Regions from separate parts of the Amycolatopsis ponsaeliensis genome, predicted to be linked through region 3. Evidence: riboswitches for the same ligand, from Rfam matches in the RefSeq annotation. Region 3 holds a riboswitch; each other region holds the start of a gene.
What was found. A riboswitch is a leader RNA that binds a small molecule or an ion and turns the genes downstream of it on or off. The one in region 3 is predicted to bind S-adenosylmethionine.
Positions count from the first base shown of each region.

Region 1: it holds a riboswitch for S-adenosylmethionine, as region 3 does, so the genes downstream of both, QQ657_RS21815 (aminotransferase class V-fold PLP-dependent enzyme) here and thrC (threonine synthase) in region 3, are expected to answer to the same signal.
Region 2: it holds a riboswitch for S-adenosylmethionine, as region 3 does, so the genes downstream of both, QQ657_RS45070 (methionine ABC transporter ATP-binding protein) here and thrC (threonine synthase) in region 3, are expected to answer to the same signal.

Region 1 covers NZ_JAPZLD010000014.1:88,929-98,523, reverse strand. The annotation lists gene QQ657_RS21845 (DUF885 domain-containing protein) at 1-139, opposite strand, end outside; gene QQ657_RS21840 (Lrp/AsnC family transcriptional regulator) at 376-1,374, shown strand; gene QQ657_RS21835 (RluA family pseudouridine synthase) at 1,473-2,402, opposite strand; gene lspA (signal peptidase II) at 2,399-3,022, opposite strand; gene QQ657_RS21825 (hypothetical protein) at 3,046-3,672, opposite strand; gene QQ657_RS21820 (hypothetical protein) at 3,672-4,241, opposite strand; gene QQ657_RS21815 (aminotransferase class V-fold PLP-dependent enzyme) at 4,288-5,712, opposite strand; SAM riboswitch class IV at 5,750-5,864, opposite strand; gene QQ657_RS21810 (M23 family metallopeptidase) at 5,948-6,604, opposite strand; gene QQ657_RS21805 (potassium/proton antiporter) at 6,736-8,214, opposite strand; gene QQ657_RS21800 (ArsR/SmtB family transcription factor) at 8,310-8,993, opposite strand; gene QQ657_RS21795 (penicillin-binding transpeptidase domain-containing protein) at 9,111-9,595, opposite strand, start outside.
Region 2 covers NZ_JAPZLD010000047.1:31,229-40,823, reverse strand. The annotation lists gene pth (aminoacyl-tRNA hydrolase) at 1-154, shown strand, start outside; gene QQ657_RS45100 (DivIVA domain-containing protein) at 176-490, shown strand; gene QQ657_RS45095 (DivIVA domain-containing protein) at 660-1,016, shown strand; gene QQ657_RS45090 (fatty acyl-AMP ligase) at 1,080-2,768, opposite strand; gene QQ657_RS45085 ((d)CMP kinase) at 2,793-3,380, opposite strand; gene QQ657_RS45080 (ABC-F family ATP-binding cassette domain-containing protein) at 3,377-5,143, opposite strand; gene QQ657_RS45075 (4-(cytidine 5'-diphospho)-2-C-methyl-D-erythritol kinase) at 5,202-6,164, opposite strand; gene QQ657_RS45070 (methionine ABC transporter ATP-binding protein) at 6,236-7,249, opposite strand; SAM riboswitch class I at 7,459-7,549, opposite strand; gene rsmA (16S rRNA (adenine(1518)-N(6)/adenine(1519)-N(6))-dimethyltransferase RsmA) at 7,688-8,524, opposite strand; gene QQ657_RS45060 (resuscitation-promoting factor) at 8,851-9,595, opposite strand, start outside.
Region 3 covers NZ_JAPZLD010000006.1:110,858-120,452, forward strand. The annotation lists gene lepA (translation elongation factor 4) at 1-331, opposite strand, end outside; gene QQ657_RS11345 (class I SAM-dependent methyltransferase) at 447-1,067, shown strand; gene QQ657_RS11350 (VOC family protein) at 1,064-1,438, opposite strand; gene QQ657_RS11355 (DMT family transporter) at 1,462-2,340, opposite strand; gene rpsT (30S ribosomal protein S20) at 2,699-2,959, shown strand; gene holA (DNA polymerase III subunit delta) at 3,241-4,221, opposite strand; SAM riboswitch class I at 4,358-4,491, shown strand; gene thrC (threonine synthase) at 4,505-5,770, shown strand; gene QQ657_RS11375 (ComEC/Rec2 family competence protein) at 5,797-8,178, opposite strand; gene QQ657_RS11380 (ComEA family DNA-binding protein) at 8,175-8,894, opposite strand; gene QQ657_RS11385 (DegV family protein) at 9,138-9,595, opposite strand, start outside.

The DNA.
Region 1 (9,595 bases), on a different contig from region 3:
GGTGCGCCTGCTCGGCTCCGGCGGACAGGTCCGGCAGGCCGGGCTCGGCCGGGCGGACGCCCAGCAGCGCGGGCGTCAGCGGATCGGCGGCGAACAGCGCTTCGACGAACTCGTCCGCGAGTTCGGTGACCGCGGTCATGGCAGGACCCCCAGCGTCGGTGATGTGCTCCAAGGCCGACCCTACTGTGCCGTTCGTTTCCCATCCGACCACAGCCACGGCCGGATGGATTTCGTGGCAATGGCACGTACCGCTCGAGGGTCCGGCCTATCTTTGGCCGGATCGGAAACGGAGATCACCGACAAGAACGGTGCGCTGTTCGCCGGGGGCGGACCACCTCGGCGCGGCCGCTCCGGCGAGGCGGTAGCGTTCAGCGGGTGGCCGTGACCGATCCCGTCGATACCCGCCTGCTCGCCGCCCTCGCCGACCTCGGCAAGGCGGCGGTGCACGAGCTGGCGGCCAAGGTCGGCATGGATCCGCGCGAGGTCGCCTACCGGCTGGTGGCGCTGTCCGGCAGCGGGCTGCCGCTGCTCGTCGGCGTCGAGAGCGATCCGCAGGGGTTGCGGGCGGCGATCGCGGGCTCGCCGCCGTCGTGGGCGAACCGGCCGCCGCAGCAGTTCCCGCCCCCGCCGTCGCAGCCGGTGCCGCAGCAGCCGGCGCCGCCGATGCCGCCGCCGGGCCCGCACGGTGTGCCGTCCGGCCCGTACAACGTCCAGGGCGCGCCTTCGGGGCCGTACAACGTCCAAGGAGCGCCGTCCGGGCCGTACAACGTCCAGGGGACGCCGTCCGGGCAGTACCCCGGCCCGCCGCCTCGGCCGCAACAGCAGCGGCCGCCCCAGCAGTTCGCCCCGCCGCCGGCGCCGGTGGACCCCGTGGTGAGCACGTGGGGCCTGCCGCAGACGGCGTCGTGGGCCCGCGGCGACGAGCCCGCCCGCCCCGCGGCCCCGGCCGGCGGCAAGCAGGGCCGGATCCGCGAGGTGCTGGAGACCCAGGGCCTGGAGGGCGAGCAGCTGTCGGTGCAGCTGCTGGAAGTCCAGGACCCCGCGGACTACCTGTTCAGCGCGGCGGGCTACCGCCTGGAAGAGGGCGAACGCTCGGTGGTCGTGCACACCGAGATCACCAACCGCGGGGCGATCCCGTTCGTGTCGCTGCCGGACAACTACCTCGAGCTGCTCGCCGCCGACGGCACCGCGATCGGCAAGGCCCCGGTGTCGCTGACGTCGCGGCCGCCGCACAAGATCGGCGTCCAGCCCGGCGAGACCCTGGGCGGCCACACGGTCTACGTCCTCCCCGACGCGACGCGGGTGGTGTCGGTGCGCTGGAGCCCGCGGCCGGAGCCGGACGAGCGCACGCTGATCTGGTCGATCGAAGACTGAGGCTCGCGGCTGGCGTCTTGAATGAGTCATTCAGGTCTTCGGGAGTCCTGAATGACTCATTCAAGACAACGGAGGAGGCACCGCTGCCGCAGCCAGGGTCAGTAGCTTTCGTCCTGCAGGATCTTCAGCGCGTTCGCGAGGTCGTCCGGGTACTCCGACTCGAACTCGACCCACCGGCCGTCCGCCGGGTGGGCGAAAGCGAGCGTCTTCGCGTGCAGCCACTGGCGGTTCAGGCCCAGGTGGCGGGCCAGGACCGGGTCCGCGCCGTACGTCAGGTCGCCGACGCAGGGGTGCTTCAGCGCCGAGAAGTGGACGCGAATCTGGTGCGTCCGCCCGGTTTCCAGCTTGATGTGCGCCAGCGACGCCGCCCGGAACGCCTCGACGACCTCGTAGTGCGTCACGCTCGGGCGGCCGCCCTGGACGACCGCGAACTTGTAGTCGTGACGCGGGTGGCGGTCGATCGGGGCGTCGATCGTGCCGCGCGTCGGGTCGGGGTGGCCCTGGACGATCGCGTGGTAGCCCTTGTCGACCGTGCGTTCCTTGAACGCGCGCTTCAGGACCGTGTACGCGTGCTCGCTCTTGGCCACCACCATCACACCGGTCGTGCCCGCGTCGAGCCGGTGCACGACGCCCTGGCGCTCGGCCGCGCCCGACGTCGCGATCCGCAGGCCGGCCGCGGCGAGGCCGCCGACCACCGTCGGGCCGGTCCAGCCCGGGCTCGGGTGCACCGCGACGCCGACCGGCTTCGAGATCACGACGATGTCGTCGTCGTCGTGGAGGATCTGCATGCCCGCGACCGGCTCGGCGATCACCTCGACCGGGTTCGCCGGCTCCGGCAGGGTGACCTCCAAGAGGCCGTCCGCGGTGAGCCGGTCCGACTTGCCCGCCGGCTGGCCGTTCAGCAGCACCGCACCGGACTCGGCCAGTTCCGCCACGACCGTGCGGGAGAGCCCGAGCAGCTTGGCGAGGCCGGCGTCGACCCGCATCCCGTCGAGCCCGTCGGGCACCGGGAGCATCCGCGAGCTCACGCCTGCTCCTCCTGCTGCTCGTCCTGCTCGGCCTTCTTCTTGTCCTTGGTCGACGTGCCGTCGTAGTCCTTGCCCAGCAGGGACAGCAGCACGATCAGAGCACCGCCGACGCAGATCGCCGAGTCGGCGATGTTGAAGATCGCGAAGCCCTTGCCATTCGGGGCGAACGCCGAGATGAAGTCGACGACGTGGCCCTGCAGCCCGCCGGGCGCGCGGAAGATGCGGTCGGTCAGGTTGCCGGTGGCGCCGGCGAGCACGAGGCCGAGCCCGATGGCCCAGCCGATCGAGCGCAGCCGCCGGGACAGCCAGACGATCGCGATGACGACGGCCAGGGCGACCAGCGCGAGCACCCACGTCATGCCGGTGGCCATCGAGAACGCGGCGCCCGGGTTGCGGATCACCTGCAGGTAGATGAGGCCGCCGAGGATCCGGACCGGCTCCTTGCCCTCGAGGTTGGCGGTGACCAGGTTCTTCGTCACCAGGTCGATCGCCCAGAACACGACCGCGACGGCGAACACCCAGCCCACACGGCGCTTCGGCAGCGGTTCGGCCGGGGTCTCGGGCACCGCCTCTTCGGGCGCGGCGGTGTCGGGTTCGGAGTGGCTGGGGTCGGTGCTCACCACCCCATTCTCCACGGCGCTGGTCAGGGCGTGTCGGCGGCGGTGACCGGGCCGCGCAGGAGCACGGCGAACGCGGCCCCGAACAGCACCACCGCCGCGGTGAGCGCCCCGGCCACCGGCGGCAGGAGGACCACGGTGACCAGTGCGAACACCCCCGCGACGGCGACGACGAACCGGCTGCGCTCGTACCCGGCGAGCAGCAGCAGCCCGAGCGTCGCCAGGAGCGCGCCCCGCACGTCCCCGGCCAGCCGGAACTGCAGCATCCCGACCAGGTCGAGCACCGGGATGGCGAGCAGGGCACCGAGGGTCCCGCAGGCGAACCGGGCGGTGCGCGGCGGCGTCCCGGCGCGGCGCAGGTTCAGCCAGTACCAGCCGGCGACGGCGGCCACGACGCAGGCGAGCGCGACGAGCCAGCCGAGGGTGGCCGACCTCGTGGGGCCGGCGTAGACGGCGACGGCGACACTCGTGCCGCCGGTACCGCCGATGGTGCCGGTGGCGAGCTCGTTCGCCCGGCTCATCGGCAGTGCGCGCAAGTCCGCGAAGGTACCGGCGGCGAGGCTCTCCCCCGGCAGCAGCTCGGCGAGCACCATGATCAGCTGCGCGAACCCCAGCGCCGCCAACGGAAACCAACAGCGTCGCTCATTCCCCATCAATGCAGGGTATCGGGTGCCCGGCGCAGCAGTACCGCGAACGCCGCGGCGAGCAGGACGGCCGCCGAAACGAGCACCCCCACGAGATCGGCCGAAAGCACCACCGCGATCACCGCGAAGACGAACGCGGTGAGCAGGACGAGCCTGCTGCGCTCGTACGCGGCGAGCACCAGCAGGCCGAGCGTGGCCAGCAGCGGACCGCGCAGCCCGTCGCCGAGGCGGAACTGCCACGACCCGATCAGGTCGAGCAGCGGGAGGGCGAGCAGCGCGCCCAGCGTGCCGAGGACGAACCACCCGGTGCGGGCGGGCCGCAGGGCGACGGCGTACCAGATCGCTGTGCCGACGAGCGCCACGCCGAGCGCGACCAGCCACGCCGGCCCGGCGGGCAGGCCCCGCCCGAGCGAGTAGAAGGCGTCCTGGCTCAGCCACTGCGCTCGGCCGTACTCCGTCGCACCGGGCGACGGCGCCGGCCCGAGGAGGAGGTTCGCGGACTCACCTTCGGCGGCGCTGCGGCGCGACAACAGCTGTACCGCCGCCATGCCGACTTGCGCGATCCCCAGCAGTGCCAACGGAAACCAGAAAACCGGCCTTCTCCCCATCCGCCCAGGCCAGCGATCAGCAGAACGGCGGCAGCTCCCGCGGGTCGCCGACCGGAGCCCAGCGGCCGTCCACCTTCGCGTACTCCCAGCGGGCCCCGCGCGAGACAATCTGGCGCAGCGCCAGCACGACGCGGTCGACGTGCTCCTCCGTGCTGCCCAGGCCGAGGCTGACGCGGATCGCCTGCCGCCCGTCGCCGCCGGTGATGCCGATCAGGCGCTTGGCCGCGATGTGCGCGCAGAACGCCCCGTCGCGCACGCCGATGCCGTACTCCGCCGACAGCACCGCCGCCACCCAGCCCGGGTCGAAGCCGTCGAGGACGAAGCTGAGCGTGCCGACGCGGTCGACCGGTGCGTCGAACAGCCGCAGCTCGGCGCAGCCCGGGATGCCCTCGAGACCCTTGCGCAGCCGGGTGAGCAGGGCCTGCTCGTGCGCCACGACGGCGTCCCAGTTCTCGCTGAGCGTCTCGCACGCGACGCCGAGCGCGTACACGCCGACGGTGTTGGGCGAGCCGGCTTCGTGGCGCTCGGGGCCGGTGTTCCAGACCACCGCGTCCTCGGTCACGAGCTTGGTCGCGCCGCCGCCGGCGAGGTACGGCTTGGCGGCGCGCAGCCAGTCGGCGCGGCCGATCAACGCACCCGCACCGAAGGGCGCGTACAGCTTGTGGCCGGACAGGGCGACGTAGTCGACGTCCAGCTCCCTGATCGAGATCCGGCGGTGCGGCGCGAGCTGGGCGGCGTCGAGCGCGATGCGGGCGCCGTGCCTGCGCGCCACGGCGGCGATCTCCGCCACCGGCAGGAGCTCACCGGTCACATTGGACGCTCCGGTGACGACGACCAACCGCGGTCCCTGCGGGGAATCCGCGAGAGCTTCGTCCACAGCGGACACTGCGGCGAGGCGGGTGCGCGGGGTCGGGATCCGCCGGACGTTCGGGCCCTGCCACGGCAGCAGCGCGGCGTGGTGCTCGGTGTCGAAGACGATCACCGTGGTGTGCCGGGGCAGGCTGCGGGCGAGCAGGTTGAAGGAGTCGGTGGTGTTGCGCGTGAAGACGACGGTGTCGGTGCGACGGGCGTCGACGAAGCGACGCAGGACGTCGCGGGTGCGCTCGTAGAGGCGCGTCGAGACCTGGGACGCGAAGCCGGCGCCGCGGTGGACGCTGGCGTACCAGGGCAGGAACTCGTCGACCTTGGCGCGGACGGCGTCGAGACACGGGGCGCTCGCGGCGTGGTCGAGGTTGGCGTAGCCGATCGATTCCCCGGTGACGAGCGGGACCCGCACGGCGGCACCCGCGACGGCCGGGATGCTTTGCGCGGCAAGGGTTCCGGCGGTCGCGGCGAATTCGGTCGGGGTGGCTCCGGCGGCGACCCGGAACTCGGCGGGAGCAGCCGTGCCGAAGCCGGTCGGGGCGGTGGTCGTGCTGGTGCGATCGATGGCGAGAGTCATCGGTGCCTCCTCGGCGGTCCGGGGGACCCCGGCGAGGGGCCCGCGCTTGCCCGTCGCACGACGCGACCGGCCCGGTCTTCACCCGGGGCACCCCACCGCGGTTGGAGGGTTGCCGGCCAGCAAGCCGGGGCTTCGCGCTGGCACTCATGACCTGAGCCAGAAGGTAACCGAGAACGCCGCCGGCGGCCAACCCCCGCCTCACATTCTGAGACGCCGCTCACACACCGTGAGGACGTCAGAGCTTCGCGCGGAAGTGTCCCGGCAGCTGCGTCACGGCGTTGTCGGCGAGGTGCGTCGCCGTGCCGGTGTACTGCTCGGCTCCGGCCGTGAAGCGCCAGCCGCCGATGGTCTTCCCGTCGACGGGCTCGCCGCTGGCCGCCGCGACCGTGGTCGAGACCTCGGCGAACGACTTGCCGTCCCAGTTCGCGGCCGGGGCGTCCGGCAGGGTCCAGAGCGTGAAGTGCACGTGGGCGCCGGTGCTGCTGCCGCCGCACGGCAGCGCGTTGCCGGTCGAGCCGAGCTCGGCGCCGGCCTCGACGTGCTCACCGTCGGTGACCTCGATGCCCTCCATGTGGTAGTACCCGGTCCGCCAGCCGCCGTCGTGGTCGATGGTCACCCAGTCCCCGCCCGCGCAGTGCTGCAGGTGGACGGTGCCGGCCAACGGCGCGCGCACGGTCTTGTCGGCCGGGCTGAAGTCGATGGCGTTCTTGACGCCGGTGCTGCCGTCGTCGGAGTGGATGCCGGCCGAGTACACCTGCTGGCCGGCCTTGAACGGCAGGGCGAACGCCGGGAAGGGGGCGACCTCCGCGGCCGCGTCCGGGACGCCGGCCAGCCCGGCCGTCACGACGATCGCCGCGATCAGGCTCGCCCCACGCACGTGAAGTTTCGTCACCCTGCGTACTCCTTTGGCTGTTCACTCACCCATTCGAACTAATGAATGGAGCGCACAGTAAGCCAAAAGGGGGAACGAAGGGAAGATCAAGTGAGATTTTTGTGGGGACAAGCGCCGGACAACGGCACTGGTTAACGGCCCGACTCGCCCTTCCAGCGGGCCAGGCGGCCGGCCCGGTCCACGGCGCGGAGCCGGAGCTCGACGGCGTCGCGGACCCCGCTGGTCGTGACCACCAGCAGCTGGTCGTGCTCCTGGAACCGGCTGGTCTTCTGCGGGGTGAAGCCGGCGCCTTCGCGCACGACCAGGCTGACCGTCGCGCCGACCGGCAGCCGCAGCTCGGACAGGTACACGCCGTGCAGCTTCGACCCGGGCTGGATGCGGACCTGCAGCAGCTCGGCGCCCAGCTCGTCCAGCGGCGCGGAGTCGACTTCGATCTCGTGCGCCTCGGACTTCTTCGCCAGCCCGAGCCAGCGCCCGAGCGGCCCGAGCGTCGCGCCCTGGAGCAGCGTCAGCACGATGACCAGCACGAAAACCGCGTTGACCAGCCGTTGCGCGCCCGGCACCCCCTGCGACAGCGGGATCATCGCGAGCACGATCGGCACCGCGCCGCGCAGCCCGGCCCACGACAGGAACGCCTGTTCCCGCCACGGCAGCCGGAACGGCAGCATCGCCAGCACGACCGAGATCGGCCGGGCCAGCAGCAGCACGACGGCCCCGGCGACCAGGCCCGGCACCACCGCCTCGAGCACCCGGCCCGGCGAGGCGAACAGGCCGAGCAGCACGAACAGCCCGATCTGCGCCAGCCAGCCGAGCCCTTCGGCGAACGACAGCGTGTCCGAGCGGTGCGGCAGCCGCGAATTGCCGAGCACCAGCGCGGCGACGTAGGTGGCGAGCAGCCCGGACGCGTGCAGCAGCTGCCCGGACGAGTACGCCACGACGCACACCGCGACCGTGGCGAGCGGGTAGAGGCCGGTCGCCGGCAACGCGGCCCGGCGCAGCGCGATCCCGCCGAGCCAGCCGAAACCGAGCCCGATCGCGAGGCCCGCCGCGAGTTCGTAGACCACCAGCAGCGGCAATGTCCAGTCCACAGTGGCGCCTTCGGCCAGCACCACGACGGCGATGTACGCGGGCGCGTCGTTGATGCCCGACTCGAGCTCCAGCGCTCCGGTGAGCCGTTTGCCGATCCCGGCCGAGCGCAGCACCGAGAACACCGCGGCCGCGTCGGTCGACGCGAGCACCGCGCCCCACAGCAGCGCGAACCGCCAGTCGAGGCCCAGCAGCCAGTGCAGGGCGGCGCCGGTCACCGCGACGCTCACCACAACGGCCACAGTGGACAGTGCGATCCCGATGCCCAGCGCGGGTTTCACCGCCGACCAGCGCGTCGTCAGGCCACCTTCGGCGAGGATCATGACGAGCGCGGCGAGGCCGAGCGACTGGGTCAGCTCGGGGTTGTCGAACCGGATGCCGAAGCCGGCTTCGCCCAGCAGCACGCCGATCGCCAGGTAGAGCAGCAGCGACGGCAGGCCCAGCCGGATCGACACGCGCACGGCGAGCACGGAGGCGAGCAGCACGGCACCGCCGACGCCGAGCAGCACGGGAAGCTGGTCCATGCCGCCTCCCTCCGAGTGCCGTGGGCCCTCAGAATAGTGAAGCGGCCGAGTTAACTCCTTCGTGTACCGCTGGGGCGCGCCGGGCGCGTGGTGTGTTAAGGCCCACCGAGCGCGGTGAGATCGACACCGAGCGCGGCGAACGGCTTCTCCGCCGCCGGAAACACCTTCACCGCGCGATGCCCGTCGCGGCCGACCCAGCCGGCACCGACCGCGCGCTCGAGCAACGCCGCGGGCACGGCTCCGGCGAGGTGGTCGCGCCGCTCCGTCCAATCCAGACAGTCGCGCAGCGGCGACCGCCGCCCGGGCGCGACCGGCACGCCGAGCTCGGCCAGCACGGCACGGCCGCGGCCGGTCAGCGCCAGCCCGCCGTCGGCGTCGATCAGGCCGGTGGCCAGCATGCCGTCGCGGAGGGCGACACCGAGCACGCCGGCGAGGTGGTCGTAGCAGGTCCGCGCGAACCCGAGCCGCTTCACCCGCAACGACGACTTCAGCCCGGTCACCGGCCGGTGCTCGGCGTGCTGGGCCAGGTGCTCGATCAGCTCGGCGACGCGCGGGTCGGCGATCCGGACGTAGCTGGCCCGGCCCTGCTTGACCCGGGCGACGAACCCGGCGTCGACCAGCCGGGAGACGTGCTCGCTGGCCGTGGAGAGCGCGATCCCGGCCGCCTTGGCCAGCTCACCGACGGTCCAGGCCCGCCCGTCGAGCAGCGCGAGGCACATGGTGGCGCGGCTCGGGTCGGCGAGCACCGCGGCAACCTCGGCGAGAGCGATCGTCTCCATGCGCCCACGGTACGGCGGCCACCCTTCGCCCGCGGCCGAAGCGACGCAGCACGCGCTTCACGTGAAAGCGACCACCAGCAAGCGGCACTTTCACGTGAAAGTGCCGCTTGTGCCCGGTCAGAGAGCTTTCAGGAACTTGGCGGCCAGGGTTACTGCCGGGCCCGAGTCGTTCGAGTCCTCCAGGAGCACCGCGAACGCCACGTTCCCGCGGTAGCCGACGAACCAGCCCGTCGCGTTCGAGCCGTCGCCGAACTGGGCCGTGCCCGTCTTGCCGAACACCTGGCCCGCGCTCGCCGCGCCGCGGCCCGTGCCGCTGGTGACCACCGCGCGCATCATCGTCCGCACCTGGCCGAGCACGGCCGCCGGCGGCGGCGAGTAGCCCTTGACGACCGTCGTGTCCAGGTCGTGCCACAGCCGCGGCGTGATCGCCTTGCCGGACGCGACCGTGGCCGCCATCAGCGCGCCGCCGAGACAGCTGGCCTGGATCCGGCCCTGGCCGAACCCGTCCTCGACCTGCTCGTCCTTGCTCGCGGCGGGCTCGACCTTGCCCAGCTCGGTGTCGATGCCGGGGATCTCGTAGTCGGCGTTGAGGCCCAGCTCGT
Region 2 (9,595 bases), on a different contig from region 3:
CGGCCGCCAGGACCCCGCGGACTTCGTGCTGAAGGACTTCTCGACGGTGGAACGCAAGGAACTCCCGCTCGAGGTGGACCGGTGCGCGGACGCGACCGAAGCCCTGGTCGGCACCGGTCTCGCGGCCGCGCAAAACGCCTTCCATGCGGGCTGACATCGGTGGCAAGGTGAGCCCATGACCCCTGACGAAGTCCGGGCGATCGCGTTCGGCAAACCCCGCTTCGGCCGGCGCGGCTACAACGAGGACGAGGTCGACGCCTTCCTCGACCTGATCGCCGAGGCGCTGGCGGGCCGGAACATCCTGACCGCCGACGACATCCACTACGTCGATTTCACGGTCATGCCGGTCGGCATGCGCAGCTACGACCAGGCGCAGGTCGACCTGTTCCTGGACGAGGCGGAGGCGGCGCTGATCGCGCTGCGGAACCCGCGGCCGGTGGGCGAAGAGCAGCGCCCGCAGGGCCCGCGGAAGTGGTTCGGCCGGTCCTGACGAGTGTGAGACCGGCCACACAGCGCTGAGTAGTCCGCTCACTCACAGGCGGACGGCGGCCGCCCCGTCGGGGTGAGCTTCGAGGTCCGCCCCTTCCGGGGGAGCCTGTTCACGGGCTAGGACGGTGTACGGCAGTTCGCACCGCTCAACCCCGGAATCGGAGAGTTGCATGTCGTTCACCGCCGAAGACCTCGCCGAGGTCACCTTCGGTAACGCCCCGATCGGCCGCCGTGGCTACGCGAAGCACGAGGTCGACGAGTTCGTCCGGCGCATCGCCAAGACGTTCGCCGAGGAGGACGACCTGACCGCCGCCGAAGTGCACCACGTCATCTTCGCGAAGCCGCTGATCGGCAAGCGCGGCTACGACGAGCGCGAGGTCGACGACTTCCTCGACGCGGTGGAAGACCAGCTCGCCACCCGCACCGGCCACGCCCCGGACCTCCCGGGCGCCCGCACGCCCGCGGAAGCCATGGCCGAACGCGCCGCGCCGCCGACGATCCGCGCGGAGCGGCTCCAGCAGCGCTAAGCGGAGCTTTCCCTATGAAAGTGACGCCTCCCGGGCGGGCACTTTCATAGGGAAAGTGACGGCTCAGGCGTCGGCGTTCTTCTTGATCTTGTCCGCGAACTGCTGCGCCGTCGCCGCGCGCTTGACCTTGCCCGACGGCGTCTTCGGCAGGCTCCCCGCCGGCAGCACGACCACCGCGTACGGCCGCATGTCGACCGCGTCGCGCACTCGCGCCGAGACCTGCTTCATCAGGTTCTTCTCGGCGTCGGCGTCGCCCGCCAGCTTCGACTCGACGACCACCGCGAACCGCTCGCGGCGGCTGCCCGCGTCCAGCCGCACCGCCACCGCGTTGCCCGCTCGCACGCCCTCGACCGACGTCGCCGCGCGCTCGATGTCCGTCGGGTACAGGTTGCGGCCGCCCATGATGATGACGTCCTTGCGGCGGCCGCAGATGACGATCTGGCCGTCCACCAGGTACCCGAGGTCGCCGGTGTTGAGCCAGCCTTCGGCGTCCTGGGTGGCGACCGGGCCGTCCATGGTCAGGTAGCCCGGCGTCACGGCCTCGCCGCGCAGCCGGATCTCACCGACTTCCCGCTCGCCGACGCGCTCGCCGGTGTCGTTGACGATCTCGGCTTCCAGCCCGTCCAGCGGCGGGCCGAGCAGCGCGAACGAACGGACGCCGTCGGTGCCGCGCCGCGGGTCGCCCTCGGGGACCGGCACCGCGCGGTTGTCCGCCTCCAGCGCGTCGGCCTCGACGACGTCGAGCGTGAGCCCGGTGAACAGCGGCGCGAACGACACCGCGAGCGTCGCCTCGGCCATGCCGTAGGCCGGGAAAACGCATTCCGCCGGCATCTTGAACCGGGCACCGGCGTCCACGAAGGTCTGGACGGCGGTCTCGTCGATGGGCTCGGCGCCGTTCAGGGCGATCCGCAGCTTCGAGAGGTCGTAGGCGTCGTCCTCGTCGACGCGCGCCATCCGCCGCCCGACGATCGCGTACGCGAAGTTCGGCGCCGCCGTCGTCGTGCCGCCGTACTTGGTGATCAGCTCCGGCCAGATCAACGGCCCCGACAGGAACTCGACCGGCGTGATCTTGACGAGCTCGACGCCGAAGGTCATCGGCACGGTCAGGAAGCCGACCATGCCCATGTCGTGGAACGTCGGCAGCCAGGACACCATCACGTCGGTGTCGAAGTCGAACTCCGCGCGGTCGACCATGGCCTTGACGTTGGAGTACAGGTTCCCGTAGGTGATCCGCACGGCCTTGGGGTCGGCGGTCGAGCCGCTCGTCAGCTGCAGGAGCGCGGTCTCGCCTTCGTCGGTGACGACGACGTCCGGGAGCGCCTCGGCGCCGGCGAGCTCGGTGATCAGCTTGAAGCCGATGCCCTTCTCCGCGAGCACGGGGGCCAGCTGGTCGAAGGGCTCGCCCAGCAGCACCAGGTCCGAGCCGATCATCCCGAGCACGCGCACGGTGTCCTCGGCCCATTCGGCGAGGTCGGTGCGCGGGGTGGGCTGGTGCAGCATGGTGACGCTGCCCCCGGCCAGCCAGACGGCCTGCACGGTCGGCGCGATCAGCACCGGAGCGGCGGCGAGCACCCCGACCGCCGTGCCCCGCTCGAACCCGCCCGCGACAAGCCCACCGGCGATCCGCCGGGCTTCCTCGTGCACGTCGGCCCAGGTCCGCCGGACCGGCTCCTTCGGCTCCCCGGTGACCATGCCACGCTGCTGACCTCGCCCCGCCGCGGTGGCGACGAGCGTGTCCACGAACCTGCTCATGCGCGTCAGATTACTGTCTGGGTGTCAACATCCGCCGACCAAGGCGGCAACAGGCCCTCGGAGCCAGGCGTCGACCTGCCGCTGCCCACGCAGCCGGACGACGAGGAGCCCGGAATACCGGTTCTCGTCGACGACCTTGCGAACCCGCGCGCGCTGGATCGGGTGGTAGCGCCACGCGATCTTGACGATGTGCCCCCGGTCGGTGAAGAACGTGTGCAGCGGGCCCTCGACGTTCCCCCCGGGGATCTTCGAACCGCGCCCGATGCGCCGCAGGAGCGTGCGCTTGACGACCCGCGCCATGGTCAGGGCCCGCGGGTGGTCGAGCCACACCAGCACGTCGAGGCGTCCGGTCATCCGCTCCCGGACTTCTTCGCCCTGCCACTCGATGGACCAGGCATCGCCGTCGAGGTGCTCGAGGACGTCGGCCTGCCACGTCTCCCGCACGGTCCAGCCGGGCCCGTGGAAGAAGGATTCGAACTCGACGTACGGCACACCCAGGCGCTCGCCCAAGGTTCGCGCCAGGGTCGACTTGCCCGACCCCGCCGGACCGGCCACCGCGATCCGCCGGATCCGCTGTGCGCCCAGGGGGTCGCGCGGCCCGAGCACCCTCATTCCAGCAGCTCGGACGTCTCCAGCCAGCGGCCCTCGACGTCCTCGATCTCGCCCTTGACGCCCTTCAGCTCCGCGTTGAGCTCCATCAGCTTCGCCGGGTCCGTCGCCGCCTCCAGCAATGCCGCGTGGAGCTTCTCCTCCTTCGCGTGCAGCTGGTCGAGCTTGCGCTCCAGCCGGCCCAGGTCCTTCTGCGCCGCGCGGAGATCCGCCGCCGACTTCTTCGCCTCGGCCTTCGCCGCCGTCGGGGTCGTCGCGGCCGCCGGTTCCTTGGCGAGGGCGCGGCGGTTCAGGTACTCCTCGATGCCGCCCGGCAGGTGGGTGATGCGGCCGTCGCCGAAGAGGGCGACGATCGTGTCGCAGACGCGTTCCACCAGGTACCGGTCGTGCGAGACGACGACCATCGTGCCCGGCCAGCCGTCGAGCAGGTCTTCCAGCTGCTGCAGCGTGTCGATGTCCAGGTCGTTCGTCGGCTCGTCGAGCAGCAGCACGTTCGGCTCGGCCATCAGCAGCCGGCACAGCTGCAGCCGGCGCCGCTCGCCGCCGGAGAGGTCGCCGACCGGGGTCCACTGGCGGGCCTGCGGGAAGCCCAGCTTCTCGCCCAGCTGCGACGCCGTCATCTCCTGCTTGCCGAACACCACGCGCCCGGCCACCTGCTCGATCGCCTGCAGCACGCGCAGGTCCGCGGGCAGGTCGTCGAGCTCCTGGCGCAGGTGCGCGAGCGCGACCGTCTTGCCCTCGATCCGGCGCCCGGTCGAGCCTTTGACGTCGCCGCCCAGCAGCTTCAGCAGGGACGTCTTGCCGGAGCCGTTGATCCCGACCAGGCCGATCCGGTCGCCCGGCCCGACCCGCCAGGTGACGTGGTCGAGCAGCGTTCGGTCGCCGACCGTGTACGTCGTGTCTTCCAGCTCCAGCACGGTCTTGCCCAGGCGCCGCTTCGCGAACGCCATCAGCTCGACGGAGTCGCGCGGCGGCGGCACGTCCGCGATCAGCGTCTCGGCCGCGTCGATGCGGTAACGCGGCTTCGACGACCGCGCCTGCGGGCCGCGGCGCAGCCACGCCAGCTCCTTGCGCGCCAGGTTCTGCCGCTTCTCCTCGGCCGTCGCCGCCAGCCGCGCCCGCTCGGCGCGCGCGAAGATCCAGTCCGCGTAACCGCCTTCGTAACTCTCGACGCGACCATTGGCGACCTCCCAGGTCACACTCGCGACGGTGTCCAGGAACCACCGGTCGTGCGTGACGACCACGACCGCGATGCGCCGGGTCAGCAGGTGGTCGGCGAGCCACTGGACACCTTCGACGTCCAGGTGGTTCGTCGGCTCGTCGAGCACGACGAGGTCGAGCTCGCCGGTCAGCGCGGCGGCCAACGAAACGCGGCGCCGCTCGCCACCGGAGAGGTTCGCGGTGGGCGTGTCGAGCCCGATCGCGGTGATGCCCAGGCCGTCCACAATGGACCGGACGCGCGCGTCGGCGGCCCATTCGTGCTCAGCGCCGTAGCGTTCGAGCACGACCTCGCCGACACTGCTGCCGTCCGGGAGTTCGGTCCGCTGGGTGACCACGGCCATCCGCAGGCCGCCGACGTGGCTCACCCGACCGGAATCCGGCTCGGCGAGTCCGGAAAGGACTTCCAGGAGGGTGGTCTTGCCACCACCGTTGAGGCCGACGACGCCGATGCGCTGCCCGGCCGCGACGCCCAGCGAGACGCCGTCCAGCAGCGGCTTCACCCCGTAGGACTTGCTCACCGCTTCCAGGTTGACCAGGTTGGCCATGCGCTCAGCCGATCCTTTCCGAGAGAAGAAGAAGTATCCGACCATCCACAGTGGAGGGTCAGGCGTGCACCCGCGGCGGGGCCGGGCGCGGCGCGTCGTCCCCGCCGACCACGCGGGCGCCGGGGACCGGGCCGTGCGCCACCCGCACGGTGCGGCACACCCCCGCACCCGACAGCTCCGCGGCGACCTCGACCGCCGACTGCGCGTCCTCGCAGAGGAACGCGCACGTCGGGCCGGACCCGGAGACCGTGCCGGCGAGCGCGCCCGCGTTGACGCCGGCCCGCAGCGTCCGGCGCAGCCCGGGCCGCAGCGAAACCGCCGCCGCCTGGAGGTCGTTGCCCAGCAGCAGCGCCAGCTGACGTGGGTCGCCCGAAGCCAGCGCCTCGACGACCGGGGTGTGCGAACCGATCCGCGGCGGGTTGCCGTCGGCGCGCAGGCGGTCCAGCTCCTTGAACACCTTCGGCGTCGACAGCCCTTCGGAGTCGAAAGCCAGCACCCAGTGGAAGGTGTGCCGCGACAGCACCGGGACGAGCTGCTCGCCCCGCCCGGTGCCCAGCGCGGTGCCGCCGTAGAGCGCGAACGGCACATCACTGCCGAGCCCGGCGGCGATCTCGGCCAGCTCGTCACGCGTTACGTCGAGGTTCCAGAGGCTCGCCAGCCCGACCAGCGTCGCGGCCGCGTCGGCACTGCCGCCGGCCATGCCGCCCGCGGCCGGGATGCCCTTGCGCAGCACGACCCGGACGTTCGGCTCTTCGGTCCGGCCGACGTGCGCGGAAAGCGCTTCGACCGCGCGCCAGGCCAGGTTGGTGTGGTCGGCGGGCACCGTGCCCTCGCCCTCGCCGTAGATCTCCAGCCCCGGCTCCTCGGTGACCGCGACGGTCACCTCATCGGTCAGCGACAGGGCCTGGAACACGGTCACGAGGTCGTGGTAACCGTCTTCGCGCAGGTCGTCGACCGCCAGGTGCAAGTTGACCTTGGCCGGGACCCGGACGGTGACTGGAGGCGGAACTACGGCGAGCACCCGACCAGCCTACGTGCCCGTGAAAACGCCCCGATGCGAACCGCGCATCGGGGCGTTTTCACCGTTCGAGATCAGGCTGCCGCGACACCCTGCGGGCCACGCGCGGTGTGCGTCACGTGGCCACCGCGCTCGGCGACCCAGGCCAGGGCCGCGTCGGCACGCTCGCCGCGGACACCGAGGCGGAAGCGGCCGACCGGGGTGTCGCCGATCCGGGTCAGGCCGCCGCCGATCGTGGCGAACTCGACGTCGAAACGGCCCGCCGCCTCCGGCAGCAGCGCGCCGACCGAGGCGAAGCCGACCAGCACCACGTCGACCGAGCGGTCGTAGCGGGCCGACTGCGAGCGGGTCGTCTCGATCGCCGGCAGCAGCGCCTGCGCGGTGCGGCTGGCCGGGTTCGAGACCAGGTCGAGGACGGTGCCGCGCTCGACGACCGTGCCGTCTTCGAGCACCGCGACGTCGTCGCAGACCCGGCGGACCACGCCCGCGTCCGGGGTCGTGACCACGACGGTGGTGCCCAGCTCGGCGCGAGCGCGGTCGAGCACGGTGAGCACCGCGGCGGCCTCCTCCGGGTCGATGCCGGCGGTCGGGTCGTCGGCGAGCAGCACCGCGGGTGCCGCGGCCAGCGCCTTCGCGACCGCGACGCGGCGGAGCTGGCCTTCGGTCAGCTCGCCGGGACGCTGCGTCGCGCGCTGCGTCAAGCCGACGAGGTCGAGCAGCGAGCCGACTCGGCTGCGGCGCTGCGGGCCGTCGACGCCGAGCTGCTCGAGCGGGGAAGCGATGTTGCCGGCGATCGTGCGCTCGGCGATCAGCTCCGGCTTCGTCGAGACGACGCCGAGCTGGCGGCGGATCTCGCGCAGGCGGCGGCCGTCGAGGGTGCCGGTGTTGAGGCCGTCGAGGCGGACGACGCCGCGGTCGGGCCGCTCCTGCAGCGCGATGCAGCGGGCGAGGACGGACTTGCCGGACCCGGCCGGGCCGACGACGCCGAACAGCGAGCCGGCCTGGACCTCGACGCTCACGTCCCGCAGGGCGACGACCGAGTTTCCGTTGGTGGCAAAGGTTTTGGACAGGTTTTCGACGGTGATCACGAAGGCTCCAGAAAACGGGGCGCGCTCACTCGGAGGCGCCCGGCCGCAAGCAAAGTCCGTCCTTTGAGGACGGTGCATGAAGAAGAGGTGGACCGGCTGTGACTAGCTCAGCGGGAGCGTCGACATGCGGTCACGGAGCGGCGGCCTTCGTCGACTACGCGACGCCTGGTCAGGAGCAGGGGGCGAGCTACCCTCTTCATCTGAAACGGCCTCCATCGGTCCTGGCGGTAGCACCTGCCCTGTGGAGGGTGGTTGCTGCGACTTCGGCGAGCCAGGTCTCTCAGTCGCTCGGGATGGACGCTTCCGAGTAAAGCCGATCCCGAGGAGCGAAAGCAAGCCTGTTGGCCCAGATCACACGAGTGGAGGTGTCCGAATCGCGAGATCGCACGGCAAGAGGCGTATTTTCACCGGACGGCGTTGACTTCCACTGTGGACGTGCTACTGAGCGGCGGCGAGCCGGGCGAAGTCGTGCACGCCCAGCTGCTCACCGCGGGTTTTCGGGTCGATCCCGGCGGCCGTGAGCAGCTCCCCGGCCCGCTCGGCCGAGCCCGCCCAGCCGGCCAGCGCGGCCCGGAGCGTCTTCCTGCGCTGTGAGAAGGCGGCGTCCACGAGCCCGAAGAGCCGATCGCGGTCGTCCGACGCCGGAGCGTCACCGCGTTCGAAGGCGACGAGCGCGGAGTCGACGTTCGGCACCGGCCAGAACACCGAGCGCGGCACCGCGGCGACCTTGCGCGCCGGGCCGTACCAGGCGAGCTTGACGCTCGGGACGCCGTAGATCCGGCTGCCGGGGCCGGCCGCCATCCGGTCGGCGACCTCGGTCTGGACCATGACGAGGCCGTTCTTGAGGGAAGGCAGCTCGGCGAGCAGGTGCAGCACGACCGGGACGGCGACGTTGTAGGGCAGGTTGGCGACGAGCGCGGTCGGCTCGGGCAGGTCGTCGTTCGTGACCCGCAGCGCGTCGGCCGCGACGACCTGGAGGTTGCCGGCGACCTCGGGCGCCCGGTCGGCGACGGTCTTGGGCAGCCGTTCGGCGAGCTTGGGATCGATCTCGACGGCGACGACGCGCGCACCGGTGGCGAGCAGCCCGAGGGTCAGCGACCCGAGCCCGGGCCCGACCTCGAGGACGACGTCGCCCGGGCCGACGTCCGCCAGCTCGACGATCCGGCGGACGGTGTTGGGATCGTGCACGAAGTTCTGCCCGAGCTTCTTGGTCGGCCGCACGTCGAGCTCGGCCGCCAGCCCGCGGATTTCGGCAGGTCCCAGCAGTTCAACCACCGGACGAGCTTACCGATGGGCCATCTCGCGCACCCGGACGGTCGGCTCACGCATCCAGAGGGTCGGCTCGCGTACCCGGACGGTCGGCTCACGGTGATCCGGGACGGAACTCGCGTGATCGGAGACGTGACTCGCGTGATCGAGCGCGGAACTCGCGTGATTGGAGGGGCATCTCGCGTGATTGGGCGGGCATCACTCGTGATCGGAGGGGCATCAGCTCGATGCCTCGGCAATCACGCGTGATGCCCCTCGGGACACGCGTGATGCCCGTCGGCGCACGCGAAACGGCCCCCGTCCGGAAAGGACGGGGGCCGTTTCGGAAAAGATCAAGCCTTCTTGCCGCAGACCGGCCAGGCGCTGTAACCGCCGCGGGCGTCGCGGACCTTCTCCGCGATCGCGATCTGCTGCTCGCGCGAAGCCTGGTTCGGGAGGCTCGCGTACTGGTCGCCGCCGTAGGCGTCCCACGTGCGCTTGTCGAACTGGAGGCCGCCGTAGTAGCCGTTGCCCGTGTTGATGGCCCAGTTGCCGCCCGACTCGCACTGGGCGATGCGGTCCCACGAGGAGCCGTCGCCGATGGCCGGCGTCGGGGCCTGCTTGGTGCCGACGTGGATGATCTTCGGCTTCGGCTGGGTGATGACCTGCTCGGAGATGCTCTCGCGGGAGACCTCTTTGCCGTTCTTCTGCGTGACCTTGTAGGTCACCATCTTCTCGCCGGGAGTGCCCGGGTCCTCGACCGAGGTCTTGCCCTTGGCGAGGTCCGGGTCGTCGACCTTCTGCTCGGGCGGGGCGATGTCTTCCTTCTGGACGACCGTCGAGACGCCGGTGCGGCTGATGTGCACCTCGGCGCCGTCGGTCAGCTTGACGTCCAGGCCGCCCTCGGCCTGGTCCTCCGGGCCCAGGGTGAGCTTGTACTCGCCCAGGAACTCCTTGGTCGTGACCGCGGTGGTCTTGACCTGCTTGGGCTCGTTCGCGCCGTCGTAGAGCGTGATGTTCTTGAGGGTCTTGATCTGGACGGTGGCGCCCTCCAGGGGCAGCTCGCCGTCCTTCGGCATCGACATCCACGTGCCGGGC
Region 3 (9,595 bases):
GCAGGACAGCGCCTTCGCACGCCTCCAGCGCCCGGGAGACCTCGTAGGTGAAGTCGACGTGGCCCGGGGTGTCGATCATGTGCAGGACGTGGTCCTGCCCGTCGACCTGCCAGGGCAGCCGGACGTTCTGCGCCTTGATCGTGATCCCGCGCTCGCGCTCGATGTCCATCCGGTCGAGGTACTGCGCGCGCATGGCCCGCTCTTCCACGACGCCGGTGAGCTGCAGCATGCGGTCGGCCAGGGTGGACTTGCCGTGGTCGATGTGCGCGATGATGCAGAAGTTCCGGATGAGCTCCGGAGGCGTGAAGGTGGTGTCGGCGAACGTCGTCACTCGAATGAGTCCTCGGAAAGTCGGGGATGGCCACCTCTATGCTCCCATGGCGCTCCGGGTGCGGGTGGGGGTCATCCCCGATGCGAGGCCAGCTGATCCGTGGTGCCCTCGAAGTATGAGCACATCGCACCAGCCGGCACCACCTCCCCAGCCGGATCCAGGCGGCTTCGCCCGCGTCCTCGACCGTGTCTTCGGTCACCCCTCCGGAGCGCTCGGCCGCCTCGGCGGCTGGGTGATGGCGCGGGGCAACGCCGCCACCGAGCAGCGCATCGTCGACCTCGCCCGGATCGAGCCGGACGAGACCGTCCTGGTCGTCGGCCCCGGCCCCGGCGTCGGCCTGGACGCCGCCGCGCGGCTGGCCGGGCGCACCATCGGCGTCGACCCCTCCCCCGAGATGCTCGGGCTCTGCCAGGAGCGCTGCGGCGACCGCGTCGAGCTGCGCGAAGGGTCGGCGGCGCACACCGGCGAACCCGAGGGGTCCGTCGACGTCGTGCTGACCGTCAACAACGTCATGCTCTGGGACGACCGCGCGGCCGGGTTCGCCGAGCTGGTCCGGGTGCTGCGCCCCGGCGGACGGCTGCTGCTGTCCGCGCACGAGAAGTGGCTGCCCGTGAGCAGGCACGTCCTGGCCGACGAAGCCGCCGAAGCGGGCTTCGCCGACCTGCAGACCTGGACCTGGGAGCCGCCCGGCTTCGCGGCGCTGGCCGCGCAGCTGCGCGCCGTCAAGCCCGCCTAGCGGGTGTCCGTGCGGATCGGGTGGCCTTCGGGCACCTCGACCAGCACGATCCGCGTGCCGTCCGGGTCGGCGATCCAGGCCTCGTCGAGGCCCCAGGGCTCGCGCTGGGCGTCCCGCACCGGCTCCAGGCCCTTCGCCTTCAGGCCGGCCATGGTGCCGGCCAGGTCCCGGACCTGCACCCAGAGCACCAGATCGGGCGACGAGCCCGTCTCGCCCCGGCCGGAGACCTCCAGGGAGCCGTGGCCGAGGAAGAACACCGTGCCGCCGGGGAACTCACGCTCCACGGCCAGGCCGAGGGTGTCGCGGTAGAACGCCGTGGCGGCGGCCACGTCGCGCGGGCGGATCAGCAGCCGGCTCTTCAGGACTTCCATCCGACCATCCCTACCGGACGCGCTCAGGCGGCCGCAATCGCGGCGATCCCGGACAGCACGATCACCGACCCGGCGAGCCGCCGCGCGGCGTCGCGTTCGCCCAGCACCAGCCAGGCGGCGAGGCCGCCGAGCACGATGCTCAGCTCCCGGGCGGGCGCGACCAGGCTGACCGGCGCCATCGTGAGCGCGAACAGCACGAGGATGTAGGCCAGCGGCGACAGCAGCGCGACGATCAGCACTTCACGACGCTGTTCACGCCAGATCCGGGCCACCTCGTCGCGGCCGGCCAGCGCGCCGGGCACGAGCATGACGCTCTGGAGCACCGAGCCGAGGCCGAAGTAGACGACCGGCGGCATGCCGATGCCGGTCACCGAGTGCGCGTCCCAGAGCGTGTAGCCGGCGATCGTGGCGCCGGTCAGGAGGCCGTACAGGATCCCCGCGCGCCGTGCCTTCGCGGCGGCCGGGTCGTGCGCACCGGCGCCGCGGCCGGTGCTGATCACCAGCACCCCGGTGATCACCAGGAACGCGCCGAGCAGCCCGAGCCAGCCGGGCCGTTCGCCGAGCACCAGGACGGCCGCCAGCACCGACAGCAGCGGCCCGGTGCCCCGCGCGACGGGGTAGACGACGGAGAGGTCGCCGACGCGGTAGCCGCGTTGCAGGACGATGCCGTAGGCGACGTGCAGCACCGACGTGCCCACGGCGGCCAGCAGCCAGCTCCACTGTGGACGTTGCGGCTCGACGACCAGCAGCACGACCGTCACGGGCAGCAGGACGACGGCGGAAACCGTGTAGTAGAGCCAGACGAACTGCGTGCCGCCGGAGGAGATCCGCTTGGCGGCGAGGTTCCACGCGGCGTGCACGACGGCGGCGATGAGGACGAAGGACAAGGCGGTGGTGTTCACGGGACCCCTTACGGGTTTTCGCGCGCGCGAAAACCGGGTCCTCCAGGCTTTTGCCCCGTCAGATGAACGACCGGCCGTCCGGGCCCGCCGATGGTGCCGCTCGGACCAGACTCGCCGGGTCCTGGTTGTGTGGTGCGGAGCGCGCGGACCGGCGACGGAACCCTAGGCACTGACCGTCGTCCACCGTACTCCTGGTGATCGGGGTCTTGCCGGACGCGGTCGCGGGCCGTCCGAGCTGGGCTGTTAAAGTTGTCGCTCGCTGCCCGTGCGGCATTCCGTCATGGAGGAAACCTGCTCTTGCGAGCGGGGCCACTTCAGCGCGGCGGCGAATCTCACCGAGTGAAACAGGAGTTGCCCTATGGCCAACATCAAGTCGCAGATCAAGCGCATCACGACGAACGAGAAGGCGCGTCAGCGCAACCAGGCGATCCGGTCCTCGGTGAAGACCGCGATCCGCAAGGTCCGCGAAGCCGCCGACGCCGGCGACAAGGCGAAGGCCGCCGAGCTGCAGCGCGACGCCGCCCAGAAGCTGGACAAGGCCGTCTCGAAGGGCGTCATCCACGCCAACCAGGCCGCCAACAAGAAGTCGGCGCTGGCGAAGCGCGTCAACGCGCTCTGAGCTGGTTGATTTCTGGGAAAGCCCCGGCTTCGGCCGGGGCTTTCTTCATGCCCGGGGGCGGCTTCGCGCGGTGGAGGGCGGTGCTGCGAGCACCGGACCTGAGGCCGTCGGCGCAGCTGCGGGCGTAGGAGACCTGAGGCTGTCGGCGCAGCTGCGGGCGCGGGAGAATGGCGGCGTCGTCGATCATCCAGTGGCCGTAGCGCGCGTGGCGTAGGCGGCCCCGCCGGCGGGCGCTTGCGAGCGCGGACCGGCACTCGCGCGATTCCGAGCCGGAAGAGCGGTCAGCGGTCGCCCTTGGCGGCCGCCACCTGGAGGACCGCGCGTTCCAGCGCGTAGCCCGGGTCCGCCGCCACGCCCTTGACCTCGGCGTTCAGCCTCGCCACCACGCGCATCGCCGTCGCCAGGCCGTCCTGGTTCCAGCCGCGGACCTGGCCCTGCGCCTTGCGGATCTTCCACGGCGGCATGCCCAGCTCGCCGGCCAGCTGGTTCGGGTTGCCCCGGCCCGCGCCCGAGACCCGGGCGATCGTGCGGACCGCGTCGGCCAGTGCGTCCGCGACCAGGACGTGCGGGACACCCAGCTGCATCGCCCAGCGCAGTGACTCCAGGGCCGCCGAACGGTCGCCGCTCACGGCCTTCTCCGCGACCGCGAACCCGGTCACGTCCGCGCGGCCGCGGTGGTAGCGGTGGACCGCGTCCGCGTCGACGGACCCACCCGCGTCCGCGACGAGCTGCATCGCGGCCGAGGAGAGTTCCCGCAGGTCGGAGCCCACGGCCTCGATCAGCGCGGCGACTCCGGCCGGGTCGATCTTGCCGCCCGCCCGGCGCACCTCGTGCCGCACGAACTGCTCGCGCTCGGCCGGCTTGGTGAGCTTCGGGCACTCCGTGACCTCGGCGCCGGCCTTCTTCAATGCTGCCGGGAGCGTCTTGCCCGCCTTGCTGCGGCCGCCGCCGGTGTGCACGACGACCAGCACGACGCCGTCCGCCGGGTCCTTCAGGTAGGACGCCATCGCGTCGGCCAGCTCCTGCGAGATGTCCTGCGCCGACTCCAGGACGATCACGCGGCCCTCGCTGAACAGCGACGGGCTGACGAGTTCGGCCAGCTCGGGGGCTGTGAGATCGGACACCCGGACCCGGGTCAGCTCGGCCGTGGCGTCGATCGCGCGGGCCGCGGCGAGCGTCTCGCGGACGGCGCGCTCGATCAGCAGTTCTTCCTCACCCAGGACCAGGTGCAGCGGGGCCGGGGCGGTGGCTTGCGCGGTCACGGGTGAATCCTCTCACTTGCGCTGCCGTGCGCCCGCTCCGGTGATGTCGAGCGGCCGGCATGGCACAGCGTGAGCGCCATGTCGTACGGTGTCCTGGAGGCGGCGCGCTCGTTGGCGCGCACCGACAACCGAATACCGCTCATCCAGAGGGGCAGAGGGAACGGCCCGACGAAGCCCCGGCAACCGGCGTACAGCCTGTCATCCCGCGATCGCGGGGTAGCTGACGACCACGGTGCCAATTCCGGCCCGCTTCGGCGGGGCAGATGAGGAAAGGAACCTCGCGATGACCGCAACCCTCGGCACGACCTCCACCACGAAGACCCCGGATCTCGGTCCGGCCGTCGAACTGGTGTCGAAGGAAGAGGGCCACCGGCAGCCGCTCGCCCCGGAGTTCGTCTCCGCCGAGGATTTCTCGCCGCTCGAGGTCGCCTACGACTTCGGCCGCGTCCGCCGCGAAGACATCGAGGCCGGCCCCAAGAACATCTGGCGCTACAAGAAGCTCCTCCCGGTTCCGTCCAACGTCGAAGAGATCCCGAACACCGAGCCCGGCGCGACCCGGCTCATCCGCGCCGACCGCCTCGCCAAGGAGCTCGGCCTCAAGCGCCTCTGGGTCAAGGACGACACCGGCAACCCGACGCACTCGTTCAAGGACCGCGTCGTCGCCGTCGCGCTGGCCGCGGCCCGCGAGTTCGGGTTCGAGGTGCTCGCCTGTCCGTCGACCGGCAACCTGGCCAACGCGACGGCCGCCGCCGCGGCCCGCGCGGGCTGGCGGTCGGTCGTGCTGATCCCGAAGACCCTCGAGCGCGCCAAGATCCTCACCACCGCGGTCTACGACGGTGATCTGATCGCCGTCGACGGCAACTACGACGACGTCAACCGCCTCGCCACCGAGCTCGCCGGTGAGCACCCGAAGTGGGCGTTCGTGAACGTGAACGTCCGGCCGTACTACTCGGAAGGCTCGAAGACGCTGGCCTTCGAGGTCGCCGAGCAGCTCGGCTGGCGCATCCCGCCGCAGATCGTCGTGCCGATCGCCTCCGGTTCGCAGCTGACCAAGGTGGACAAGGGTTTCCGCGAGCTGGGCCAGCTCGGTCTCGTGGACGCCAGCCCGTACAAGGTGTTCGGCGCGCAGGCCACCGGCTGCTCGCCGGTGTCGGCCGCGTTCCGCGCAGGCCAGGACGTGGTCCAGCCGGTGAAGCCGGACACGATCGCCCGCTCGCTGGCGATCGGCAACCCGGCCGACGGCCCGTACGTGCTCGACATCGTCAACCGCACCGGCGGCTCGATCGAGGACGTCAGCGACGAAGAGGTCGTCGAAGGCATCCGGCTGCTGGCCCGCACCGAAGGCATCTTCACCGAGACCGCGGGCGGGGTCACCGTGGCGACGGCGAAGAAGCTGATCGAGACGGGCAAGCTCGACCCGGACGCCGAGACGGTGCTGCTGATCACCGGCGACGGCCTCAAGACCCTCGACGCGATCGAGAACCACGTCGGCCCGAAGGCGACCGTGCCGCCGTCGGCCAAGGCCGTGAACGAGGCGCTCGGCTACTGACGGGCTCCGCCGTCCCCGCCCCGGTTTCAGCGCCGGGGCGGGCCACGCGGCTCGCCCCGGCGCGAGACCGCCGGACCCGCCGGGTCGCCGACCACCGCGGTGTCGCCGTCCAGGTCGGTCCGGGTGACCAGGGCACCCAGCGCCGTCAGTGTGTCCATTGTGGACTTGTTCGGATGCCCGTAGGTGTTGCCCGCGCCGACGCTGACCAACGCCACCCGCGGCGCCACCGCCGCGAGGAAAGCCGGCAGCGAATAACGCGACCCGTGATGCGGCACCTTCAACACCTCCGCCTTCAGATTTCCGATGTCCGCCAAGAGATCCGCCTGCGCCGCCAGTTCGACGTCGCCGGTCAGGAGCATCCGGCCGGCCGCGGACTGCGCCCGCAGGACGACCGAGCTGTTGTTGATCGTCGTGCCGTCCTGCTGCCCGGCCGAGCGCTCCGGCACGTAGCGCGGGCCGAGGACGTCGAGCGACAGCCCAGGCCACGCCAGCCGCTCCCCCGGGTTCAGCTCCACCAGCGGCACGTCCCACCGGCGCGCCTCCGCGGCGACCTGCCGCCACGCCCACTCCGGCGCCCGCCCCGGGCCGACGGCGACCGCGCCGACCGCCCGGCCGTCGAAGACCGACGCCAGCCCGCCGATGTGGTCGGCGTGCAGGTGGCTCAGCACCAGTAGCGGGATCCGGTCGACCGCCAGCCGGTGCAGGCACTCGTCCACCGGCCCCGGCTCGGGTCCGGTGTCCACGACGACCGCGCGTCCCGGCTCGGCGGTCGCCAGCACGACCGCGTCACCCTGCCCGACGTCGCACTCGACCATCGCCCAGTTCCGCGGTGGCCACGCCGGCGCGAGCACCCGGACCGGCACGAACACCAGCAGCGCGCCGACGACCAGCACCGCCATCGCCAGCCGCACGCGCCGGTGCCGGGCGGCCAGCACCAGCACCACCAGCGCGGCGGCGGCGAGCAGCCCGCCCGCCCAGCCGCCGGGCCACGCGACGACCGCGCCGGGAGCCCGCGCGCCGTGGCGCGCCACGGTGATCAGCCACCGGGCCTCCGGGTCGGCCAGGTGCACCAGGACCTTCCCGGCGCCCGGCCACCAGGGGCCGAGCACCGTCGCCAGCACGCCGAGCACCGTCGCCGGGGCCACGACGGGCGCGGCGAGGACGTTGGTCAGCACCGAAACCAGGCTCACCGTGCCCGCCATCCCCGCGAGAACCGGCGCCGTCACGAGGAAGGCGGCCAGCGGGATCGCCAGTCCTTCGGCGAACCCCGGCGGGACGCCGCGACGAGCCAGCGTGGCGGCCCAGCGGGGCGCGATGAGGACCAGCCCGGCCGTGGCGAACACCGAGAGCGCGAACCCGAAGTCCGTCGCCATCGCCGGATCCGTCACCACCAGCACGCACACCGCGAGCGCCAGCGCGGGCAACGCCGAGCCTCGCCTGCCCAGCGCCAGAGCCAGCAACGCGACCGCCGCCATCACCCCGGCCCGCAGCACACTCGGCTCCGGCCCGACCAGGACGAGGAACCCCGCCAGACAGGTGCCGGCCGCCACCGCCGACAGCCGAGGCCCGAGCCGCAGCAAGCGCAGCAGGAGCAGGACCGCGCCACACACCACGGCGAGATTTCCCCCGCTGACGGCGGTCAGATGGGCGAGCCCGGCGGTGACGAACTCCTGCTCGACGCGCGGCGACAACCCGCTCGTGTCGCCCAGGACCAGCCCCGGCAGCAGGCCGGCCGGTTCGTCCGGCAGAACCTGGCACAGGTCGTGGAGCCCGGCACGCAGCCCGGCCGCGGTCCGCTGCCACCACGGCGCCGGCCCGAGGTCGCCCGGCGGGCCGCGCACGGACAGCACCGCGACGGTCAGGTCCGAGCCGCGCGGCGGCATCAGCAGGCCGCTCGCCGTCACGTCCTGGCCCGGCAGCAGCGAAGCCCACTGCGCGACCGGTGCCAGCAGCAGGACGCGTCCGGACGACCTCACCGGCCGGCCGTCGACCGATGCCGTGCGGACGTCGGCAGTCAGCACGACCGACCGGGCACCGGCCTGCTGGTCGGCGTAACCCGCACTGCGCACGGGCTTCGGTCGCTCGGCGACGACGACCCGCACCGACGCGGGGAGCCCGTCCGCCGCAGCCGCGCGGAGGTCGTCGTGCTGCGCGTCCCGGATCCGCCAGGCGACCGGCCCCGCCGCGACGAGTCCCAGCACCAGCAGGGCCGCCGCCGCGCCGAGCGCGCGGGGACGTCCCCGCGCCCGCCAGAGCACCAGCCCGGCCAGCACCGCCGAGGCGAGGCCGACGGCGACAGCCGTCCACCAGCCCAGCAGCAGGCCGTCGAGTGCGGCGAGCCAGCACGCCAGCGCCGCCGGGACGAGCCGCATGTCCTGCCGGGTGTCGGTCGCAGGCAGCGAGCTCATCCGACCATCACCTGCTCGCGCAGCTTTTCGAACTTGCTTTCCCCGATGCCGCCGACATCGCGCAGTTGCTCGACCTTCGTGAAGCCGCCGTGCTCGGTGCGCCACTGGACGATCCGCTGAGCCGTCACCTCGCCGACCCCGGGCAGTGTGTCCAGCTGGTCCGCGCTCGCCGCGTTCAGGTCGACCCTGGCGCCGGCCGGAGCACCGGCGGCCACGGCGGCCGGCGCCGGGATCCCGACCGCGAGCTGTTCCCCGTCGGTCACCCGGCGGGCGAGGTTGAGCGCGCTCAGGTCCGCGCCGGGCTCGGCGCCGCCCGCGGCCCGCAGCACGTCCGCGACGCGGGCGCCCTGGACCACGGTGACGAGGCCGGGCGACCGGACGCGGCCGATCACGCTGACGACCAGACCGACCTGCGGGGCGGCCCGGGCCGACGCCTCGCTCGCCGGCTTCGCGCTGGGCAGCGCGGGTGGTGGCTCGGGTGCCGGCGGGCCGCCGAAGAGCGCGACCGAACCGAGGACGATCACCACGACCGACACGAGGACACCGGCGAACGCCCACCGCCGGCGGCCGGCACCGGCCGGTCCGCCCGGCAGCCAGCGCCGGACCAGCCGGCCGCCGGGCCCGACCGTGCTCTCGTCGGGCGAGAGCTGGTCGGCCAGCCAGGTGAGCCGGTCGTTGACGGGTGGGCCCGGATCCCGGGCGGGCTGCTCGAACACACGATCGACGTTAGGGCTCGCGGGACGGCGTCCGACAGGGGTGCCGCCGCGTCCTGTGGACAACCGGGGTGATGTGGACGGATCCACCCCGCCCGGGCCGGGACCGGCCGTTTCCGTCGTACCCGGGTGGCATCCTGGAGGGTTCGGCGCGCCGTCGGCCGGTGCGGTGGCCGGAACCGCCGGCCGCCCGGGTGCCTGAAGGGAACGTTCCTACGGTGCACCTGCCGGTTCACGGCCGGCGCACTAGCCGCGCGAGGGAACCGTCCGCTGAACGACCACCCCGAGCACGCCGGGCCCGGTGTGGGCCCCGATCACCGCTCCCAGCTCGGAAACCACGCAGCCCGCCGAGCGCGGCACGGCCTCTTCCAGCCGGTTCGCCAGCTCGACCGCCCGCTCCGGCGAAGCGAGGTGGTGAACGGCCAGTTCGACGTCGTCGTCCCGCGCAGCCTGGGCGGCGAGCTCGACCAGCCGCGCGAGCGCCCGGTTCATGGTGCGGACCTTCTCCAGCGGCAGGATCCGGCCTTCGGACATGTGCAGCACCGGCTTCACCGCCAGTGCCGTGCCGAGCAGCGCGGCCGCCGGGCCGATCCGGCCGCCGCGGCGCAGGTGGTCGAGGGTTTCCACGACGAACAACGTCGACGAGCACCCGGCCGCGGTCACGGCCGCGGCCTCGACTTCCGCCGCCGAAGCCCCTTCCGCAG